Regions from separate parts of the Mesorhizobium sp. NZP2298 genome, predicted to be linked through region 1. Evidence: riboswitches for the same ligand, from Rfam matches in the RefSeq annotation. Region 1 holds a riboswitch; each other region holds the start of a gene.
The links. Region 1 has a riboswitch for cobalamin ahead of metE (5-methyltetrahydropteroyltriglutamate--homocysteine S-methyltransferase). Riboswitches for the same ligand answer to the same signal wherever they lie in the genome.
Positions count from the first base shown of each region.

Region 2: another riboswitch for cobalamin. It lies ahead of bluB (5,6-dimethylbenzimidazole synthase); the one in region 1 lies ahead of metE (5-methyltetrahydropteroyltriglutamate--homocysteine S-methyltransferase).
Region 3: another riboswitch for cobalamin. It lies ahead of EB231_RS17855 (CbtB domain-containing protein); the one in region 1 lies ahead of metE (5-methyltetrahydropteroyltriglutamate--homocysteine S-methyltransferase).

Region 1 covers NZ_CP033365.1:6,784,938-6,792,409, forward strand. The annotation lists gene EB231_RS32260 (AraC family transcriptional regulator) at 1-84, opposite strand, end outside; partial or broken gene EB231_RS35345 (transposase) at 259-460, shown strand; gene EB231_RS32270 (OmpW/AlkL family protein) at 865-1,557, shown strand; gene EB231_RS32275 (cytochrome P450 family protein) at 1,654-2,886, shown strand; partial or broken gene EB231_RS35005 (cytochrome P450) at 2,893-3,142, shown strand; cobalamin riboswitch at 3,417-3,616, shown strand; gene metE (5-methyltetrahydropteroyltriglutamate--homocysteine S-methyltransferase) at 3,733-6,063, shown strand; gene EB231_RS32285 (DUF982 domain-containing protein) at 6,768-7,016, opposite strand; gene EB231_RS32290 (DUF982 domain-containing protein) at 7,288-7,472, opposite strand, start outside.
Region 2 covers NZ_CP033365.1:5,452,185-5,459,656, forward strand. The annotation lists gene EB231_RS26425 (histone deacetylase family protein) at 1-772, opposite strand, end outside; cobalamin riboswitch at 937-1,132, shown strand; partial or broken gene bluB (5,6-dimethylbenzimidazole synthase) at 1,233-1,892, shown strand; gene EB231_RS26435 (hypothetical protein) at 1,979-2,962, opposite strand; gene EB231_RS26440 (TetR/AcrR family transcriptional regulator) at 3,055-3,663, opposite strand; gene EB231_RS26445 (MFS transporter) at 3,785-5,005, shown strand; gene ribB (3,4-dihydroxy-2-butanone-4-phosphate synthase) at 5,066-6,166, opposite strand; gene aroC (chorismate synthase) at 6,287-7,381, opposite strand.
Region 3 covers NZ_CP033365.1:3,688,392-3,695,863, reverse strand. The annotation lists gene cobD (threonine-phosphate decarboxylase CobD) at 1-727, opposite strand, end outside; gene cbiB (adenosylcobinamide-phosphate synthase CbiB) at 726-1,700, shown strand; gene cobO (cob(I)yrinic acid a,c-diamide adenosyltransferase) at 1,697-2,326, opposite strand; gene cobU (bifunctional adenosylcobinamide kinase/adenosylcobinamide-phosphate guanylyltransferase) at 2,328-2,843, opposite strand; gene EB231_RS17860 (CbtA family protein) at 2,836-3,642, opposite strand; gene EB231_RS17855 (CbtB domain-containing protein) at 3,658-3,837, opposite strand; cobalamin riboswitch at 3,874-4,071, opposite strand; gene EB231_RS17850 (aromatic ring-hydroxylating oxygenase subunit alpha) at 4,216-5,385, shown strand; gene EB231_RS17845 (MFS transporter) at 5,389-6,588, opposite strand; gene EB231_RS17840 (heparan-alpha-glucosaminide N-acetyltransferase) at 6,796-7,472, shown strand, end outside.

The sequences.
Region 1 (7,472 bases):
CACCGCACGATTGCGCGGCGGCCGGCCCGGGGGTTCAGAACGGCCACGCGCCTTTTCGTCGCATTCTACGGTGGTATCGGCCACTTGATGATCAATCCAGGTGGGTCGTCACAACGATATCGTGCTCTCGTAGCGAATTTCAAACCGAAGCAGGATTAATTGCCGCCCGAAGAGGGGCCTGCTGCAGGGCGGGCAGCGGATTGGCGGGATTAATCGTGTTTCAAGCTTGGGAAGTGGACCCGAGCGACGCGTGGCCGGATGGCCGATATCGAGAAGAAGACCAAGCGCTATCCTCTCCGATCTGACGGATGAGGAATGGTCGCGGATACAACCGTTCCTGCCGGGCGCGGCCAAGACCGGGCGGCGCGTGGTGACGGACCTGCGCGAGGTCTTGAACGCGTTCCGCTACATGGCCCGATCGGATGGCGGCTGGCGCATGCTGCCAAAGGATTTCCCGCCCATATCGGTCGCGGTCGAGACGCCTTACGGACACGCCCACGGACTGCGCCAACTGGCTGGAACGTTCCCCGGCCTGACGGCGAAGCAGCAGGCGACGATCAAGGCGCTAAACGCAGAATACGCCAAAACTCGAAGCCGAGTACGAGCGTGTCAACGAACTGCCGGCCGATGTTGACGAACGGCTACCAGGGGCGGCTACGGCTGCACTCATTGTCGGATCTTCGACGAAGTCGGACATGAGACACAGCGCTATCGAAGTGACCGCATTGTTCTGCAACGATTTTCTCATTTGGCACGACACATGCGGGGGCTCTCCCGCATGAGCGCTCCGTCAATCTCGATTGATGCGAGCAGGATTCAATCAAGGCGCAGTGCGTCGCTTCTGAAGATCAAGGAGAGAAAAGTATGGCGAGAGCGCGAATTGGCGTGGCGCGGGCAATGACAGCGGCTGTCGTCCTCATCGCTGCGGGACAGGCCGGCGCGGCAGATGTTGGGCAAGCCGCGAGCGTCCCGCAGGCAGAAGCCTGCGTCGCGGAAGCGCCAAGCCCCTGGCAGATCCGCCTGCGTGCGTTGGGGGTGATCACCGAGGATTCGGGCTATGTCAATGCGGTGCCCGGCTCCGGTCTTTCGTATTCGAACACCGTGACGCCGGAACTCGATATCTCATATTTCTTCACGGACAACATCGCCGCCGAACTCATACTCGGCACCACCTATGCCAACATCGACGGCCAAGGTGCGATCGGCGGGCTTGGCAAGGTCGGCAAGGTTTGGCTGCTGCCGCCAACGGTGACATTGCAGTATCATTTTACCGATTTCGACACCTTCAAACCCTATCTCGGCGCCGGCGTGAACTATACGATCTTCTATCATCAGCAAGCCGGCAGCGCCGATGATCTCAAGGTCAAGAACACATTCGGCGCCGCGCTGCAGGTCGGATTCGACTACATGGTGGACGAGCACTGGGGCGTCAACTTCGACGTGAAGAAGCTTTTCCTCAAGCCCGACTTCGACGTCACTGTCGCCGGCGCCAAGCTCACGGGCAAGGCCAAGCTCGATCCCTGGTTGATAGGCGCAGGTCTCACCTACCGCTTCTGAGGACGAACCACACAAAAGGGGCGCTTTTCGAAGTCCGCGCGCGGATCATCCGTGCCGAGAAGTGGACCCGCAATGGTTCTTAAAGGAGTTGTTGGCATGCGCGTAGAAAACGATCATTGCGACGTGATCGGTGTGCCGGCCGCTCCCACGCAACTTGATCGTCTTTCTTCTGCGATTCTGCAGCAGGGGGGGATGGCGCGAGTGTCGCTGCCAGGCGGTGTGGTGGCCTGGGCGGCAGGCCGTCACCAGACGCTCAGGCAGATGCTTTCCGACCAGCGTTTCAACAAGGACTGGCGACAGTGGCGGGCGGTGCAGGACGGCGAGATTCCCGAGGATCATCCGCTGATCGGGATATGCAAAGTGGACAACATGACCACGGCGCACGGCGCCGATCACCGTCGCTTGCGCGGCCTGCTGTCCAGCAGCTTCGCGCCTAGTCGTATCGCCTTGCTGGCGCCACGGATCGAACAATGCGTCGATCGACTCCTGGCCGAGATGGCGCAGCGCGGCGGCAGTGCCGATCTGATGTGCGAGTTCGCCGTTCCGCTGCCCACCAACGTGATTGCCGAACTGTTCGGTTTGCCGGACGAACAGCGTGAAGAGATCGTCGCGCTCACCTACAGCCTGGCCAACACCTCCGCCACAGCCGAAGAGGTGCGACAGACGCGGCAGCGCATCCCGGAGTTCTTCCGTCGCCTGATCGCGCTCAAGCGGGGCCAGCTCGGCGATGATCTGGCTTCGGCCCTGATCGTCGCCCGTGACAAAGGCGAGCTCGTTTCCGACACCGAGCTCATCGACATGCTGTTCATGGTGCTCTCTGCGGGCTTCGTGACCACCGCCGGCGTCATCGGCAATGGCGTGCTGGCATTGCTGACGCATCCGCAGCAACTGCACCTGGTGCGCAGCGGCCAAGTTCCTTGGTCACAGGCGATCGACGAGATCCTGCGCTGGGGCAGCTCAGCGGCCAATCTGCCGTTCCGCTATGCCACCCAGGACGTGGAGATCGACGGATGCATGGTCCGCCGCGGCGATGCCGTCCTGATGGCGTTCCATGCGGCGAACCGGGACGAAAAGGCCTTCGGTCCCGGCGCCGACAGGTTCGATGTCACCCGGCGGCACAACCCGCACCTGTCATTCGGCGAGGGGCCGCATTCCTGCCTGGGCGCTGCGCTGGCGCGCCTGGAATTGCGCTGCGCCTTCCCCGCGCTGTTCGGGCGGCTGGAGGATCTGGCCCTGACCATCGCTGCGGAGGACGTCGTCTACATGCCGTCTTACGTCATTCGCTGCCCGCAGCGCCTGCCGGTCAGCTTCCGCCCTTCCGTCGCTTAGAGAAGTGCGGCATTCACCCCGGATTCGGTGATTCTCGGTTCGCCGGGGTGGCTGGTCTCGCACGAGGGGGGCGAGCATGCCCGGTTACGCACGATCGTGGCGCCGGCCTTCAGCAATCGCAGGGTGAAGCTGCTCGCGCAGCAGGTCGAGGCGATCGCCGCGCAGTTGTTCGAGACGCTGGCGGCCCAGCCCCAGTTCCGCCGACCTGAGGCGCCACCTCTCCTTTCCGCTTCCGGACATGGTTATCAGCGTGCTGGAATGCGCAAGCACGCTGAGCGAAGCCGAGCGGGGAACAAATACCGGGATTCCCGGCGGACCGTGACGGCCTCGCCCCACTTTACGCTCTTGAGCCCGGCGACCTCGATCTGATCCGGCGTCGCCGATGAGGACAAGGACCTCTCCGAGCCTGCACTGATGTGAGGCCGCATCGTACACGGCTTTGGGCGAAAGAGACTGATCAGCGCAAGGGCACTATTCGCATCATCACATAAACATCTCGTTATATGTATTGACAAGGAGCGAAGCTGCTGTGATTGTGCGCATGTCGTGGTTCTCCGCGCGGCACTGCCGTAGCGGAGCTAAGAGGGAAGCCGGTGCGATGCCGGCGCTGCCCCCGCAACTGTTAGCGGCGAGCCAAGCCCATTGGTGTCACTGAGGCGAACGGCCTCGGGAAGACGGGCAGAGGCTTTGACCCGCGAGCCAGGAGACCTGCCACGACGAACAACGTCCACGGGCGGGGTGTCTCGGTGGCCGCGGTAGCCTGGCTTCGTGCCGCCTACTCGCGCGTTCCTTGTCCCCACGCCCCAACCATCGGGGTATGGCATGACTGTCTCTCAACAAATTCCAGTGGCAACGCTCGGCGTGCCGCGTATCGGTCGACGGCGGGAACTCAAATTCGCGCTTGAAAGCTACTGGTCCGGAAAATCTCCCGCTGCCGACCTGCTCGCGACGGCGAAGGCGCTACGCGCCGCCAGCTGGAGGGAGCAGCACGATCGCGGCGTGTCGAAAATCCCGTCCAACGATTTCTCACTTTATGACCATGTGCTCGACACCGTCGCCATGGTCGGCGCCGTGCCGGCACGATACACCTGGACTGACGGCGAGGTCCCACTCGATACCTATTTCGCAATGGCGCGCGGCAACCAAGATCAGGCCGCTGATTGCGGACATGCCGGTGACGAGCATGCGGCCAACGGGCATGGCCTTGCCGCGATGGAAATGACCAAATGGTTCGACACCAACTATCACTACATTGTGCCGGAACTTACCGACGATCAGAGCTTTGCCCTCTCGTCGGCGAAACCGGTCGATCATTTCCTCGAGGCCAAGGCGCTCGGCATCCACACGCGCCCGGTCCTGCTTGGACCGGTTACCTTTCTCAAGTTGGCGAAGTCACCTGAGGAAGGTTTCAACCCTATCGCGCTCCTGCCACGGCTGCTGCCCGTCTACGAGGAGCTCCTGCGGAGGCTGAAGCTCGCGGGAGCCGATTGGGTGCAGATCGATGAGCCGGCGCTCGTGGTCGATCTGGTTCCCAACGAACGGGATGCGCTCCAATTCGCCTACTGCCGGCTGTCAAAAGCAGCACCGGAGTTGAAGATCATGGTCGCTACCTATTTCGGATCGCTGGGAGACAATCTCGAGACCGCAATTTCTCTGCCCGTGGCGGGACTGCACGTCGATCTCGTGCGCGCTCCAGAGCAGTTGGAGACCGTCGGCCGGCTCGCGCAGAAGGAACTTGTGCTCTCGCTCGGGCTGATCGACGGCCGCAACGTCTGGCGCGCGAACCTGCCTGCCATACTTGACCGCATCAAGCCGATCGTCGCCGGCTGGCCGCTGGACCGCGTGGAGATCGCCCCGTCCTGCTCGATGCTGCATGTGCCGATCGACCTGGACATGGAGACGGCACTCGATGCGGACGTGAAATCGTGGCTCGCCTTCGCGGCGCAAAAAACCGACGAGCTGGTCGTGCTCGCCCGTGCCCTGGCTGAAGGCCGGGACGCGGTCGCCGCCGAACTAGAGGCGTCGGCTGAGGCTGCCGCCGCTCGCGCGACATCCGCTAAGGTGCATGATCCGCTCGTCGAAGGTCGGGTCGCCAGCATCAAGGTCGCCATGACGCGCCGGAAGAGCGCATTCGACGTGCGCTCCAAGCTTCAGGGCGACACGTTTGGCTTGCCATCCTTCCCCACCACGACGATCGGCTCCTTCCCGCAAACAGCCGAGGTTCGCAAGGCGCGGGCAGCCCATGCCAAGGGCGAGCTGAGTTACGTCGACTATGAGGCCTTCCTGAAAAAAGAGATAGAAGCCGCCGTTCGCTGGCAAGAAGAGATCGGACTCGACGTGCTGGTCCACGGCGAATTCGAGCGCAACGATATGGTGCAGTATTTCGCCGAGCAGCTCCGCGGCTTTGCCTTCACGCAGCATGGGTGGGTGCAGAGCTATGGCTCGCGCTTTGTGCGACCCCCGATCATCATTGGCGATGTGTCGCGACAAAATCCGATGACACTACACTGGTGGCGATACGCCCAGTCGCTGACGCCAAAGCCGGTGAAGGGCATGCTTACCGGCCCGGTGACGATCCTCAACTGGTCCTTCGTCCGAGACGACCTTCCGCGCTCAGCCGTCTGCCGCCAAGTCGCGCTCGCCATTCGCGATGAAGTGAGCGACCTCGAAAAGGCCGGCGCCAGGATGATCCAGATCGACGAAGCCGCACTGCGCGAGGGCTTGCCGCTTCGTGAGGCCGACTGGGAAACCTATCTCGACTGGGCCGTCGAATGCTTCCGGCTGGCTTCAACGGCGGTTGGCGATGCGACCCAGATTCACACCCATATGTGCTATTCCGAGTTCGGCGACATCGTGGACGCGATTGCTGCAATGGATGCCGATGTGATCTCCATTGAAACCTCGCGCTCGCAGATGGAACTGCTCGATACGCTGCGAACCTTCAAGTATCCGAACGAGATCGGTCCCGGCGTCTATGACATTCACTCGCCGCGGGTCCCGGAAGTGGGCGAAATTTCCAACCTCATCATGCTTGCGCGCGAGCGATTGTCGGATGGCCAACTGTGGGTGAATCCCGACTGCGGTCTCAAAACGCGCAGGTGGGAGGAGGTCCGCCCTGCCCTGGTGAACATGGTGGCTGCGGCACGCGCAATTCGGGAAAAAGCGCAGACGGCGTAGGGCTCGGTGCCACTCGCCGGCGGTGAGCGGCAACGCCACACACCGGGCATCCTTGGGGGAGTCTATCCGGCGCGCCCAAGGCAATCGCGCTGCCGGTGACGAAGCGCCTCGGCAAGCTTGGCCTGGCCGCGGCCCTTGTTACGGCGCGTCGAAGTCAGCTTTCCAGACGCCGCCGTTGGCTGGCGATCGAAGGAGGCTTGGCCTCAAATGAGCCGGCCAGAAACGAGGCGGCTCACCGCCAGCCAGTTTCGGATTATTCCGTATTGGGATAATCCAGTATCACTATCGTCTCCCCGACCTTGATCGCCGAAACCCCGTTCCCGACCATCGGGAGAGGCATCGGCGATCACGCGGCGCCGGTCTGCGGAGCGTGTTCCGGGAAACCGGATACAGGGCTAAGCTGGGGAAGGTTCAAACGGCACTTCTGGAGACTATTGAGGCGGCATCGACGCTCTGCCATCTGCACCGGGCCAATTCCCGCTCGATGGCTCCGTCTGCCTCTGGCTGCAATCACCATCACCGCGACGGCGAAGCCGAGCGGCCGCAGCTGGCTGGCGGACCCCTTGTGTTTTGATGGTGAAGATCCGGCGCCGGACCAGGAAAGCCATCGCGGAAAGTGCGGGGTTGGCTTGCTCCTGGCGTGATCGGACCGCGCCCAATCGCGACGCGCAGATGGCCGAGATTCATGAGCGGCGTCCTAAATCTCAATCGCTGCGCAAAATGCGTGCTTCGAGCGCAGCTGCGACGAAAGCTCGTCTAGCGGCTGGTGGATGGGTCTTACCGCGTAACACCTGCAGACAGGTGTCCATCGCTATCTTGCGTTTATCGGTCTCATGATGCAGATCCCGCAGCAAGATAGCGGCCGCGTCGTTGACGTCGAACACGATACGCTCCGAGCTGCGGCGGCTAACCTGAACAACGACTGGCCTCTCAAATCTGATCAACCCGGTCATCCCCCTCCTCCACAGCCACTACGCGGCAAACAGCCCGGGTCGCATTTCTTAACTCAGCCAAACGCGACCGCTGCACCTGCGCCATTGAGCCTGGCCATTGGCGGGCAAGCGATCGCCATGAGGCGCGTCCGGCCATGGTCAGCTTGCGTGCGATCTGCGGTTGTGCAGTCGATGGTGAGGAACTGCTTCTCATTCGCGTGGTCTAGCTGTGAAACCTGGACATAGTGCACTGTTTGACGCGCCTCGCCAGTCTCAAACATGTCGTCGATGTCTACACCTGCACTTTTCCACTGCCCGATCTGCAGGCGGCGATCCACTGCATCGCGGAGGTTGAATCTTCCAAGATGGCGACCCGCTTCGCAAAGCCGAAAAAGGCATTGCGCGCCGTGCTTACCGGCTTGCGCCCATCGTACGCATCGTAGCATGCCCTCAGGGCGGCTTCGTGGATCATGTCTC
Region 2 (7,472 bases), 1.3 Mb from region 1:
TCAGGTTGATCTCGGCCAAGGGATCACGGTGATGCGCGTCGAAACCGGCCGAAATAATGATGAGGTCGGGCGCGAAATTGTCGAGCGCCGGCAGGACGCGCGACAGGAAGGCATCGCGAAACACCTCGCTGCCGGTCCGCGGCGCCAGTGGTGCGTTGACGATGTTGCCGGCGCCGGTCTCGCTCTTCGCGCCAGTGCCGGGATAAAGCGGCATCTGGTGCGTCGAGCAATAGAGCACCGAGGGATCGTCCCAGAAAATATCCTGTGTGCCATTGCCGTGGTGCACATCCCAGTCGACGACTGCGACACGGTCGATGCCGTGCTTCTTCTGCGCATAGCGGGCCGCGATCGCCGCCGTGTTGAAGAAGCAAAAGCCCATTGCGGTGGTCTTTTCGGCATGGTGGCCGGGTGGCCGGGCGGCGACGAAGACATTGTCGGCGCGGCCTGCGAAGACGTCGTCGACGGCGGCGTTGGCGGCGCCGATCGCGGTTATCACCGCCTGCCAGCTCTTCGGGCTGGCGGTGGTGTCGGCATCGATGCGGGCAATGCCTTCGTCTGGGATGGCGGCGCGCACGCGCGCGATGAAATCGGCCGGATGCGCGTAAAGGATGGTGGCCTCGTCGCCTTCCGGCGCCTTGACGCGGTCGAGCTCGGCAAAGGCTTCGTCGTCAAGCACGCGCTCGATGGCGCGCAAGCGGTCCGGCCGCTCGGGGTGACCGGGGGGCGTGATGTGCTCAAGGAAGATCGGATGCGTGTAGAGACGAGTGGCCATGATCCCTATCTAGTGCCCCAACGCCACGATGGCCATGCGTCGCGGCCCGATGGCTGGGGAAAATCGCTTCTGCGTCCATTGGCGTCGCTGTGGGGATTGGCGCCGCGGACGCTTCGGCATAAGGTCGCCGTCACTGCCTGGTGCCCGCCAGTCTGTTTGTCTAGCCGCATTCTGCGGCGCCAAGTGATTCCACTTGGCTGCAAATGCTCTGGCGGGAGAATCGGGAACACGGTTGAATTCCGTGGCGTGCCCAACGCTGTGAGGGGGACCGCGCCGGTAAATGCCACTGTCGATGACGGGAAGGCACCGGACGCGGGTTGATCCTGAGCCAGAAGACCGGCCTGGCAGGCACCGTCATCCGCATGGTCAGGCGGATGACATCAGAGCGACGTGCGTCCACTTGGACGCACTAAGTGCGCTCTGACGGTGTGAAACTATTGCAATCGCAAGGGGACAAGCGATGCCGGATGCTATGACCGCTCCTGTCGGCGACGGATTTGACCAGATGGCGCGCGACGCGGTGTACCGCGCCATGTTCACGCGGCGCGATGTGCGCAGCCATTTCCTGCCTACTCCTCTCGACGATGAGGTGTTGGCACGGCTGCTGCTTGCCGCCCATCACGCGCCATCGGTCGGGTTCATGCAGCCGTGGAATTTCATCGTCATCCGCGATGCCGCGCGACGGGAGAAGGTGCGCGACCTGTTCCTGGCCGCGCGAGAACAGGAACTGCCTGAAATCGAAAAGGAAAGGCAGGCACTCTACCGCAAACTCAAACTGGAAGGCATCTGCGAAAGCGCGCTCAACATCTGCATCACCTGCGACCGCCAGCGCTCGAAGGGCTCGCCGCTGGGACGTTGGCACAATCCGGAGATGGACCTCTACAGCACGGTCTGCGCGGTGCAGAATTTCTGGCTGGCGGCACGCGCCGAAGGCGTCGGCGTCGGCTGGGTCAGCATCATCGAGGCGCAGGCACTGAAAAGCCTGCTGTCCATTCCCGACCATGTAACGCCGATCGCTTATCTCTGCGTCGGCCGGGTTTCCGAGTTCGCGCCCAAACCGGACCTTGAAACACATGGCTGGGGCCGGCGCCTGCCCCTGCCCGAACTGATCATGAGCGAGACCTTTTGCGGGAAAGGCGAGGCACCGCTCAAGTCAGCGGCGGCGCGCCTGAACGCCGTCGATGCCGCCCAGGCCTGCCCGGCCGATCAGCGCGTCGCGCCGGCCGTGCCCCAGCGCGAGCCGCCGAAGGAGGAAAGCGCCTTGTCCTTGAGTTCCCTGAACTTCGATGACGCCTCGGCCAGCCGCGCGTCCCAGGCCGGATCAGGCACCTGGCCGGCGATGGTCTTGAAATAGACCTGCATCAGGCAGGCGATGGCAAAGGGCTCGATGAACGCCGCCTTGAAGGCCCAGGCAAAGACGATGGCCAGCACGAAGGCCCAGCCGGCGAGCTGTCCGGGCATGAGGAAAAGAATGGCCCCGGCCGGGGCGAGCATCAGCAGAAAGATGACGAAGGACACGCCCCACATGATGACCGCCAGCCAGACGGCGTTCTTGACCATGGTCTTGCCGTTCTGGGCGTAGAGAACCACGCCCTGCCGCGCGGTTTCGAAAGGCGAGGACGAGTTGATGCGGATGTTGTAGCCGAGGATGATCTCGTCGACATAGGTGAGAGACAGGCGGATCACCGTGTTGATGAAGGAGACCAGGCCGCTCAGGCCCGGAATGGGCAGAGAGGCGGCGACGCCGCCGAGCAGGCCGGTGATCGCGCGGATGGCGCCCTTGACCAGCTGGTCGACGACGAAAAGGATGTTGGCCTCGGCGAAACGCTCGGTCACGACCTGCCGGGCATAGGCGATCTGGTTCTGGCCGGCAGGAACATGATGGCCGTCGATCAGGTGGACCATGACGGCGATATGGCCGGCCTTGACGACGTAGAGGATGTATTCGCGGATCCAGTAGACGGCGATGGAGACGATGCCGAAACCGACCACGCCGCCCCACAGGGCAAAGGACAGCGGTCCATCGGGATCGGTGGAGATATGGCCGACGCCATAGCCGACCGAGGCGCCCGTGCCGGTCGCCATGATGTAGGCCAGCGTGATGCCGAAATAGACGATCATGCGAAAGACAATGAAAGGCCAGGTCCGCATCATGATGGACACCGACCTGCCGATATCGAAATCCCACATGCCCCGAATCTCCCCTCAGAGATGGCTGGGGAGGATGCGCTCTAACCGAAGATTGTCAATCATGGGCGGGGCACCAGGCCGCAGACGGGACTTCAGTTCGATTGCGGACCCGGTTCTTTGAGCAGCCCCTCAAGCAGTTGCTTGAACGCCGCCACCACCTTCCTCGACGTGGCTTCGGGGTCGTTTGAATTGGCGATCCGCTGCGACGCCTGGCTGCTCGCCCCGTTGATAAGGCGCGCGGCCGTTTCAGGGTCGACGCCCGGGACGACCACCCCTTCCCTCTGCAGCGCGGTCAGATGATCCGTCATTGAGCCAACGCAGGCATTGGCATTCGACCATTGTGCCGGATCGCCCAGCACAGCAGGGCCATCCCGGAACATTATGCGCTGGATTTCCGGCTCCAGCGCCATCTCGATATAGGTGGTGCATTCGTCGACGAAACGCTGCCAGCGGGTCGGCGCTCTCGATGCGATCTCGTTCACCCGAGCCGCCATCTCGCCGTCGATTTCGGCGATAACCGCCTCCAGCAGCCCCTTCTTGTCGCCGAAGTGATGATAGAGCGCGCCGCGCGTCAGCCCGGCGGATGCCGTGAAATCGTCCATCGACGCTTCGGCATATCCGATCGAACCGAACGCCTGGCGGGCAGCGGCGATCAGCTTGGCGCGCGTCTCGGCGATCATCTCCTTGCGGGGTCTGCGCATTCTGCCTGGCCTTATTCACATACGCAACGTATGCCAATTGACATACGCTGCGTATGATCTATCTAGTTCCCATACGCTCCGTATGTAATTGGCATATCGCCTTTTGTCGAGGAACCGGATCATGCAGAACCCTTACTCAGAGATCTTTCGCGCCCCCGGTGCCAAGGGCTTCGCAGCCGCCGGTTTCCTGGCGCGCCTGCCGATCGCCATGGCGCCCATCGGCATCGTGGCGATGCTGTCGCAGACACGTGGCGAATACTGGCTGGCCGGCGCTGTCTCGGCGACATTCGCATTGGCCAACGCTTTCCTGGCGCCGCAAATATCAAGACTGGTCGACCGCCTTGGCCAGACCCGGATCGTCGTGCCCACCACAATCATCTCCGTGCTCGCATTCCTGGCGCTGATTGCATCGGCCAATAAGGACTGGCCGGTCTGGACGCTGTTCGTGTCGGCGCTGCTGGCCGCCGCCATGCCCAGCATGCCGGCAATGGTGCGCGCACGCTGGACCGAGATTTTCCGCGGCCGGCCCGAGATGAGCACCGCCTTCGCCTTCGAGTCGGCGGCGGATGAGTTGGTCTACATCGCCGGCGCATCACTGTCGGTGGGCTTGAGTGCCGCCCTGTTCCCGGAAGCGGGCATGCTGGCGAGCACGCTGTTCCTTGCCTTGGGCTCGACGGCGTTCATCCTGCAGCGATCGACCGAGCCGCAAGTGCGGCCGATTGGTCACGGCTCGAGCGGCTCCGCAATCCGCCTGCGCCCGGTGCAGATCATCACATTCGCCCTGATCTTCATCGGTGCCACCTTCGCGACGACGGAAGTCAGCACCGTGGCAATCACCAAGGAACTCGGCCAACCCGGCGCCGCCAGCCTCGTCATTGGCGTCTACGCGCTGGGGTCGTTCGTGCTCGGCATCATTGTCGGGGCGCTCAATCTGAAAACACCGCTGCAACGCCAGTTGGCCATCGCGGTAGCCGTCATCGCGGTCAGCACGCTGCTGCCGCTCACCGCCGGCACCGTGCCGCTTCTGGCACTCACCGTCTTCATCAGCGGCGTGGCCATCTCACCGACCTTCATCACGGCCTTCGGCCTGATCGAGCGGCATGTGCCCGAAGCGATGCTGACGGAGGGCATCACCTGGGTGACCACGGGGATCGGTATCGGCATGGCACTGGGCTCCTTCGCCGCCGGCGCCGTGGTGGACGCATTCGGCGCCCAGAGCGGGTTCTGGGTTTCAGTGGCGGCAGGCACCATCGCGTTGATCACGGTGCTGCTTGGCCAGCACAGCCTTGCCACCCATAAATGCGAGTTGGAGGGATGCGACGACGCCGCCGTTCCGGCCTAGTGACCGCCAGGATATGTCGAGATTCAGGTCAGGCCGACCTCACCTGAATATCAACATGGCCTAGAGAATCTCGGTCTTCGCGATATGGATGCCAAAACCCTCGAGGCCGACATAGTGGCGCTCGCGCGAGGCGATCAGGTTGATCGAGGAAATGCCGAGGTCCTTCAGGATTTGCGCGCCGAGGCCGATCTCGCGCCATTCGTTCTCGCGCCGGCGGGCCTCTTCATGATCCTCGCGGTCGCCGCTTGCCGGCCGTTTGCGTTCCTGATGCGCGACGCCGACGGAACCCTCTCGCAGATAGACGATGACACCGCGCTTGCGCTCGCCCATCGCCTTCATGATGCCGTCCAGCCGATGGCTGGTGCCGAAGACGTCGGTCACCACATCCTCGGAATGCAGCCGCACCGGCACGTCCTCGCCGTCGCGGATGTCGCCGAAAACGACAGCGACGTGATGCATTGTGTCCCACGGCAGCGTGTAGGTGAAGACCTGTGCCTTGCCGCCGAGCGTGTCGATGTCGGAGCAAGCGACGCGCTCGACCAGCGTTTCCTTGCGCTGTCGGTAGGCGATGAGGTCGGCGACCGAGACCTGTTTCAGACCATGCTCTTCAGCGAAAGCCTGCACCTGCGGGCCGCGCTTGACGGTGCCGTCGTCATTGACCAGTTCCGAAATGACACCGATCGGCGGCAAGCCCGCGAGCTTGCAGAGATCAACGGCCGCCTCGGTATGGCCCGAACGCATCAGGACCCCGCCTTCGCGCGCGATCAGCGGGAAGATGTGGCCGGGACGGACGAAATCGGAGGCGCCGACATTGCCGTTGGCGAGGTTGCGCACGGTGAGCGTGCGGTCGTCGGCCGAAATGCCCGTCGTCGTGCCATGCTTGAAATCGACGCTGACAGTGAAGGCGGTGGTGTGCGCGGAATCATTGTCGGCGACCATCGGCTGCAGGTTGAGCCGCTTGGCCTCCTCGCGCGGCATCGGCGTGCACACGATGCCGGAGGTGTTGCGCACGATGAAGGCCATCTTTTCCGGCGTGCAGTGAACAGCGGCGACAATCAGGTCGCCCTCATTCTCGCGCCCGTCATCATCCATGACGACGACGATCTCGCCACGTTCGAAGGCTCGGATGGCTTCGACAATCTTCTTCTGATCGTAAGGCATGGGCGCTCGCTTTGCTCGCAGGGCAGTAGGGAATAGGGCAGTGAGGAAGTAGGGAAAAGGAAAGTTTTGGCTGTTTCGGCGGGCAACGTAACATACTGCCCTGTTGCCTTATTCCTCTCCCTACCCCGTCTGTCCTCGATGCCGCAGATAGTGGTCAGCGATCGCGCAGGCAACCATCGCCTCGCCGATCGGCACGGCGCGGATGCCGACGCAGGGGTCGTGGCGACCCTTGGTCATCACCTCGACGTCGTTGCCGTCCTTGTCGATCGACTTTCGCGGTGTCAGGATCGACGAGGTCGGCTTGACGGCGAAGCGCGCAATGATCGCCTGTCCAGTCGAGATGCCGCCGAGGATGCCACCGGCATTGTTGGACAGGAACACCGGCTTGCCGTCATTGCCCATGCGCATTTCGTCGGCATTCTGTTCGCCGGTGATACGGGCGGCCTCGAAACCGTTGCCGATCTCGACGCCCTTGACGGCATTGATGGACATCAGCCCGGAGGCGATGTCCTGGTCGAGCTTGGCGTAGATCGGCGCGCCGAGACCTGGCGGAACGCCATCGGCGACGATCTCGATCACCGCGCCGACCGACGAACCAGCCTTGCGGATTCCATCGAGGTACTGCGTAAAAACGGGAACAGAAGCGGGATCGGGGGTGAAGAACGGGTTCTCGGCATCACCGATGAAATTCCAGTTCCAATTGGCGCGATCGATCGACTTCTCGCCCATAGACACCAATGCGCCGCGCACCACCATGCCCGGCACTACCTTGCGGGCAAGCGCTCCTGCAGCAACGCGCGCGGCCGTCTCGCGGGCCGAGGAGCGACCGCCGCCACGATAGTCGCGTATGCCGTATTTGACGTCATAGGTGTAATCGGCATGGCCCGGCCGGTACTGGCGCGCGATCTCGCCATAGTCCTTCGAGCGCTGGTCGACATTCTCGATCAGCATCGAGACCGGCGTGCCTGTGGTGATCATCGTCTGGCTGTCCCCGTCGAGGACAAAACCGGACAGCACCTTCACCTCGTCCGGCTCGCGGCGCTGGGTGACGAAGCGCGACTGGCCCGGCCGGCGCTTGTCGAGTTCGGCCTGGATTTCATCCCGCGTGAAGCGGATGCCTGGCGGGCAGCCGTCGACCACGCAGCCGAGCGCTGCTCCATGGCTTTCGCCCCAGGTGGTGACGCGGAAAAGGTGGCCGAACGTGTTGTGAGACATGGAAAACTGCCCTGCCCGGCAGCCGAGCCGGTTGAAGCCTGCCTTCTATTGGCGTTTTTTGCGGTGGTCAAACTGTCATCCCCGCCGTTTA
Region 3 (7,472 bases), 3.1 Mb from region 1:
CGCGGATGCCGTATTCCAGCGCCGGGCCGGCAACAGCCCATGGCCCGAATTGCGATTCCAGAGATTCCACCGTCGCTGCATCCGAAAGCGCGAAGCCGAGCCGCAGGCCGGCCAGGCCGAAGAACTTGCCGAACGAGCGCAGCACGACGATGCCGCCTTGATCGACGTCACCGGCGAGGCTGTGCTGGCGCGGGCCGACATCCATGAACGCTTCGTCGACGACCAGCAGCCCGCCTTTTGCACGCAGCCCGGCGGCCAGCGCCAGCAGCCGGTCGCGCTCGATCACGCGACCGTCGGGATTGTTGGGATTGACGATGACGGCAAGGTCAGCCTGCGCCAGCGCCGCGAAATCGCTGACTTCGCTCACCTCGTGACCGGCGATCGCGGCGGCACGCGCATGTTCGGCATAGGTCGGCCCCAGCACCAACGCCTTGCCAGGCCTGACCCGCGACGCCACGCGCGGCAACAGGATCTGCGTGCCGGGCGCCGCGACGACGTTGGCTGGCGACGGCGCGCCGTAGGTTCTGGCCGCTATCTCTGTCAGCTCACGCGCTCGCCCGGCTTCCGGCAATCGCCACAGCGAGGTGGCGGGCAGGTCGAAAAGCGGGTAGGAGTGCGGATTGATACCGGTAGAGAGGTCGACGAAAGGCAATACGGCGTTGGGGAAAAGCACCCTCGCCCGGCCGAGACTTCCACCATGGTCCACCGCTCCTTCAAGAAGCTTCATGTCAGTCCTGATCGCTTTCCTGTCATTGGCCGTCGAATTCGCCCTCGGTTACCCGGATTGGCTCTTTCGCGCCATCGGCCATCCGGTGACGTGGTTCGGCAGGCTGATATCCTTTCTCGATCGCAGGCTCAACCGCGCCACTGATCCCGACGCACTACGTCGCCAACGCGGTGTCCAGGCACTTCTGGTCATCGTGCTGGTGCCGGCGGCGATCGGCCTTTGCGTACAGCTTGTCCTGCTCTGGTTCGTTCCCCTGGGACTGATCGTTGCCGCCCTTCTGGCGACATCGCTTCTGTCGCAGAAGAGCCTTTACGAACATGTCGAATCCGTCGCCGACGCGCTCGATACAGGCGGGCTGGCCATGGGCCGTGTCGCCGTCTCGCGAATCGTTGGCCGTGATCCCGAAGCGCTCGACCGCGCCGCCGTCTGCCGTGCGGCGATCGAAAGCCTGGCGGAGAATTTTTCCGACGGGATCGTCGCTCCCGCCTTCTGGACCGGTGTCGGCGGGCTGGCCGGCGGCGCCGCCTACAAGGCCGCCAACACCGCCGATTCGATGATCGGCCACCGCACCCCGCGCCACGAGGCCTTCGGCTGGGCGGCGGCGCGCTTCGACGACTGGATCAACCTGCCGGCCTCTCGGCTGACGGCGCTGCTGATCGTGCTGGCGGCTTTCCTGGTCAGGGACGCCGATCCCCGCAGCGCCTGGCACGCGGTGTGGCGCGACGCGAAAAAACATCGCTCGCCCAACGCCGGCTGGCCGGAAGCGGCCATGGCCGGCGCGCTCGGTCTGGCACTGGCCGGGCCGCGCAGCTATGGCGGCGTGCTGGTCGATGATGTCTTCATGGGTGAAGGCGGCCGCCGCGACGTCGACAGCGGCGACATCAGGCGGGCGCTGAAACTCTACCGCGTCGCTGACTATCTGCTGATCGCGCTGTTCGGCTTGGTCTCGGTTGTCGCGGTTCTGGCGTTCTAGAACTCGATCCCCTGCTGGGCTTTCACGCCTGCCGAAAAGTGGTGCTTGGTCACGGCCATTTCGGTGACCAGGTCGGCCGCTTCGACCAGTGCCGGCTTGGCGTTGCGGCCAGTGACGACGACATGCAGTCCCTCGCGACGCGCTTTCAGCGCTGCGACCACCTTGTCGAGATCGAGATAGTCGTAGCGCAATGCGATATTGAGCTCGTCGAGCACGACAAGGCTGATGGACGGATCGGCCATCAACTCCAGCGCCTTGGCCCAGGCGGCTTCGGCAGCGGCGATATCGCGTTTCAGATCCTGCGTCTCCCAGGTGAAGCCCTCGCCCATCGCGTGCCAGACGACGCGGTCGCCGAAGGTTGCGAAAGCATCCTTCTCGCCCGTGTGCCACTTGCCCTTGATGAACTGGACGACGCCGACGCGCTTCCCATAGCCGAGCATGCGGAGCGCCAAACCGAACGCTGCTGTCGTCTTGCCCTTGCCCGGGCCGGTGTTGACGATCAGCAGGCCCTTCTCGATCGTCTTGGCCGCCACCTCGGCGTCCTGCACCGCCTTGCGCTTGGCCATCTTGGCGCGGTGGCGCTCTTCGTCCCGGTCTTCGGTGGTCTTGCCGTCGATATCGGTCATCTCATTTCACCTTGAGTGGCAGCCCCGCCACCATCAGCAGCACCGTATCGGCGATCGCCGCGATCTGCTGGTTGAGTCGACCGGCCTCATCACGAAAGCGGCGCGACAGCGCATTGTCCGGCACGATGCCTTGCCCGACTTCGTTGGATACCACGAACCACGGCCCGCGAGGTCGCGACAACACATCCGCCAGCCGCCGGCACTCAAACCCAAGGTCATGGTCTGCCAGCAAGTGATTGGTCAGCCACAGCGTCAGGCAGTCGACCAGCACCGGGTGGCTATCGGGCAAGGCCTCGAGCGCGCCGGCGAGGTCGAGCGGCGCATCGATAGTCGTCCAGCCCGCGCCGCGCCGCGCCCGATGCAGCGCTATGCGCTCGCGCATCTCGTCGTCATAGGCTTGCGCGGTGGCGATATAGGCCCATGGCGAGGGCAACGCCGTCGCCAGGGTTTCGGCGTGCGCGCTCTTTCCCGAGCGCGCACCACCAATGATGAAGCTCAGCTTGCCGCGATCAGGCAAAGCTGTCGCGCAGGCTGGTCGCGGTGCCGGTGAAGCGTCCGCGCACCACGCCGACGACGGCGCCAAGCATCAGCCAGAACACCAGATTGGTCAGCGTCACCGCCACCACGAACTGGTGGTGCAGGCCTTCCGGGATCGGTGTCTCGAAGCTATCGGGCTGCGGCGCGCCGACGATGTGCGGCGCCACGATCAGCAGCACGGCAAGGATGGCAAGCGGCAACGACTTGCGGAACGCGATCAGGCCAAGCCCGATGGCGGTCGCGACCACCGTTGCCACCCACCAGATCTGGCGCTGCGTGAGGTCGGCCGCCGGCATGGCCGGCAGTTCCGGCGGCAGGCCGAGGCCGGGCGCCAGCGTGAAAACGGCAAAGCCGGCCAGGCCCCAGAACACGCCCTGGCGCCAATTGCCGATGCCTCCGGCGAATTCCGAAACAGCGACCAGGATCAGCGCGAAGCCGATGCCGGTAACGACGTTGGACACCACGTTGAAGGCAAAACGTTCGAAGCCGTCGGCAGGCGCCCAGCCCTCGTCCTCGGCCGGAACAGCCGCTGCGGCCGGAGCCGGGGTGGCAGCGCTCATGGCATTCGATGCTGGCGCGGCGGAACTCATTGCGTTGCCGCTGGCGGCATCAGCCGGCGCCGTGGCATGGTCATGGCTATGGCCGCCTTCGGCCTGTTCGTAGACTTCCGCCTTGAGGATCAGCGGCACGGTGGCATAGGCCTGCATGCAGGCGAGAACGACGCCGGCCACGAGCCCTGCGATCGCCGCGATGAACACGACGTTGCGAAACAGATTCATGATGTCAGATCCTCGTCAGTGGCAGGGAAACGCCATCGAATGCCGGTTGTCATGACCGGCATTGTGGACCGCATCGATATGCGAGAAGCCGACGAAGCCGATGATGAAGGTGCCGAGCAGCGCGGCGAGCGCCAGCTGCATGAAGCGCGACTGCGAGGAAACGGAGGCGCCGAGAGAGACGGAAGCGGTAGTCATGTCTTGTCCTTTCACCCTCCACCCGAGGGCATCGAAGTCAGTTTCCTGTCGCCGGCAGGTCTCCTGGCTCACGGATCAGCGCCCTTCCCCACCTTCCCGAAGACAAATCTTCAGTGGCATATGGAGAGGACTACCGCATACAGTTGCGGGGGCAGCAACGGCATTGGGCAACAAGTCAGCCCGCACCGCATTCCCTCTTGGCTCCAAAATGGAACCGACGACATCGGCGACTATAGGCAGAATCATCGCCTCCGGCAAACCAAATTCCGCCGGTAACCAGCGCGATTACGCCATGCCGCCCACATCCGCCGTCATCGGCACCACAATTGACAATTATGCTGGCCGGGTGTCGGCTGGCCTCTTCACAGGAAGCCAGCCATGCAGCCAATTGCCAGCGAGCGCCATCCCTATAACGGCCTGACCCAAACCGAACCCACCCTGCCCTCATCGGCCTATTGGGATGCAGCGGCCTATCAACTGGACCTCGATGCCATCTGGTACAAGAACTGGCTGCTGGTCTGCCGCGAGGCCGATCTGGCCCAACCGCTGGCCTTTCGCCGATTCCGCATCGGCACGCAGGACATCATCGTGCTGCGCGACGACACCGGCGCGTTACGGGCCTTCCACAACACGTGCCGGCATCGCGGCTCCCAACTTTGCCAGGAGAGCGAGGGCCGGCTGAAGGCGCGGCTGATCACCTGCCCCTATCATGCCTGGTCTTATTCGCTGCGCGGCGACCTCGTGCGCGTGCCGTCGAAATCATTGCCGGACGGCTTCGACAAGGCCGACCATCCGCTCCATCGCGTCGCACTTTCGGTATGGCGCGGCTTCGTGTTCATCAATTTGCAGGAGGACGCGGCGGGCTCCGCGCAGGCATCCTTCGACCCGGCCTCCGGCAATCTCGGCAACTGGCCTCTGGAAACGCTGGTGGCAGGCCATGTGCTGCGCAAGGTGATGCACTGCAACTGGAAGATCTTTTGGGAGAACTTCAACGAGTGCCTGCATTGTCCGGGCGTCCACAAGGACCTGTCGCGGCTGGTGCCGATCTATGGCCGCGGCCTGATGAGCCGGCATGACGACCCCGAATGGACCCGCCACGCCGACAATGACGCGCCGGAGTTTTCCGGTGGTCTGCGGGCGGGCGCCGAAACCTGGTCGAGCGACGGCAAGACCCATGGGCCGGTCTTCTCGGGATTGACACCAGCCGAACGCGCCGCCGGCCAGACCTACGCCACCAGCCTGCCCTCGATGTTCATCGTCGGCCATGTCGACTATGTCAGGACCGTTCGGCTGGTGCCGCTCGGGCCGGAACAGACGGAACTTGTCTCCGAATGGCTGTTCGCGCCCGAAGCGCTGGCCGCGACCGACATCGACAACATCATCGCCTTCGGCACACAGGTGCTGGAGGAGGATGCGGCGATCTGCGAGGTCAACCAGAGAGGCCTGCGCTCGATGCGGCACGCCGCCGGCGTGCTGATGCCCGAGGAATATGAACTGCACCGCTTCCACAACTGGGTGCGCGAACACCACGCAACGCTTTCGCCGTGATCCTCACAGTGACTTCGGCAGATAGCGCCAGGTCACGAAGCCGCACGCCGCCGCCAGCAGGCCGAGCGTGACGAACACCGAACCCAGCCCGAAGAAAGCCAGCACCACTGAATAGACCAGAGGCGGCGTCAGTTCGGAAAAATCGAGATAGGTGCGGTAGACCGCAGCCATCTGCGGCCGTTCATAAGATCGTACCGAACGCATGAAGGCGGTCGAACCCAAGGCGTCGAGCGCGATGGTGAAGAAGGCGCCGCACAACAGGAAGGCGCCGGTGAGCAGCGGCACGCTCTCGCCCACCGCGCCTGCCGCCATAAGCGTTGCCGACATGGCGAAATAGGCAAAGGTCATGGTCATGCGACCGCCAAAGCGTTTTCCGGCCTTGCCCCAGAAGATGGCCATGAACAGCAGCGCATTGCCGGCGGAGACCAAGAGGCCGCCGGCCAGCTCGCCCTGGCCGGTGATCACCATGAACAGCGGCCCATAGACGAAGAACGTCGTCCAGAAGCAGGAGCGGCCAAAGGCGATCAGCCAGGCAAGCCTCAATCTGGGCTGCGCGATGAAGCGGCCGATATTGGCGAGCGGATTGGCCGGCCGGGTCTTGCCGGGCCGGATCGACTGGTTGTCGCCCAGCCGATAGGTCCAGAACAACGCCAGCAAGGCCAGCGCGAACACCGCCACCGCTCCATGCGCCGCGTAGATGCCGAAGCGTGTATAGAGGAAGATGCCGAGCGTCGGCCCGCCGGTCCAGGCGAACATCGACCACGCCATGCGCAGCGATTCGGCCTGCATGAAGTCGGTCTTGCGGATGTGGTCCATGATGTAGAGATTGAGGGTGATCGACAAAGCGCTCGCGCCCATCACCCGGCACAACATCCCGGCCAGTTGCCCGGCAAGCGTATGGGTGACGAAGAACAGCGAGCCGATGGCAAGCAGGCAGGCGCCCGCCGTGTAGACCCAGCGCCTAGCAAAGCGGCGGATCAGCATCGGCATGAACAAGGTCACTGACAGGCCGAGCAGCGCCACGATGGTGTAGAGGATCGAGACGATCTGCTCGTTGTGCAGGATCTCGTAGGCCTGGATCGGGATGACGCTCGACACCGTGGCGCGGGCAAAGGACTCCACCGCGTAGAGCGAGGCGAAGGTGCGCGCATCCGCGGCCTTGAGGGCCGGGAGCCAGATCGGATGGCGCACATGGGTGGACATTGCTTCCCCAAAGCAGAATCACCAGCCAAATCTGCCCTGGCCATTCCCGGGCGATTAAGAGGAAACCGACCCGTTACCGGCCAAAAGCGAAGCCGGTCAAAGGCTTCCCGGCTCTGGCCTAAAGCGTCGCTTGATCCACCCCCTGGCCTTCTTCTGTCCCGTCCAACCGTGATAGTCCTCAGGCGGGCTGAATCAGATCGCGAGACCATGACCATCCATATGCCGACCGCACCCGTTCCGGAGCCATCCAGGCGCATCGTCGCCATCGACATCGTGCGCGGCATCGCGCTGCTGGCCATGGCGAGCTACCATTTCACCTGGGACCTGGAATTCTTCGGCTACACCGATCCGGGCCTCACCGCCTTCGGCTGGTGGAAGATCTACGCACGCTGCATCGCCTCGACCTTCCTGTTCCTGGTCGGCGTCAGCCTGTACCTCGCCCATGGCCGGCAAATCCGCTGGAACGGCTTCTGGAAGCGGTTCGCCATGGTTGCCGGAGCGGCGATCGCCATTTCGGTCGTCACGCGGATTGCCACGCCTGACGGCTTCATCTTCTTCGGAATCCTGCACCAGATCGCGCTCGCCAGCCTGCTCGGCCTCGCCTTCCTGCGGCTGCCCGCGCTGCTGACGCTTGTCATTGCCGCGCTGGTCATCGCGGCGCCCATCTACTTGCGCTTCCAGGCGCTGGATCATCCCTGGCTGTGGTGGATCGGCCTGTCGGCGATCAATCCGCGATCCAACGACTATGTGCCCCTGTTTCCATGGTTCGGCGCGGTGCTTGTCGGCATCGGCGTGGCGAAACTCGCCTCCGCATTCGGCATGCGAGCCCGCCTTGCGAGCCTCGAACCCGGCCGCTGGGCCAATCCGCTGGTCTTCATTGGCCG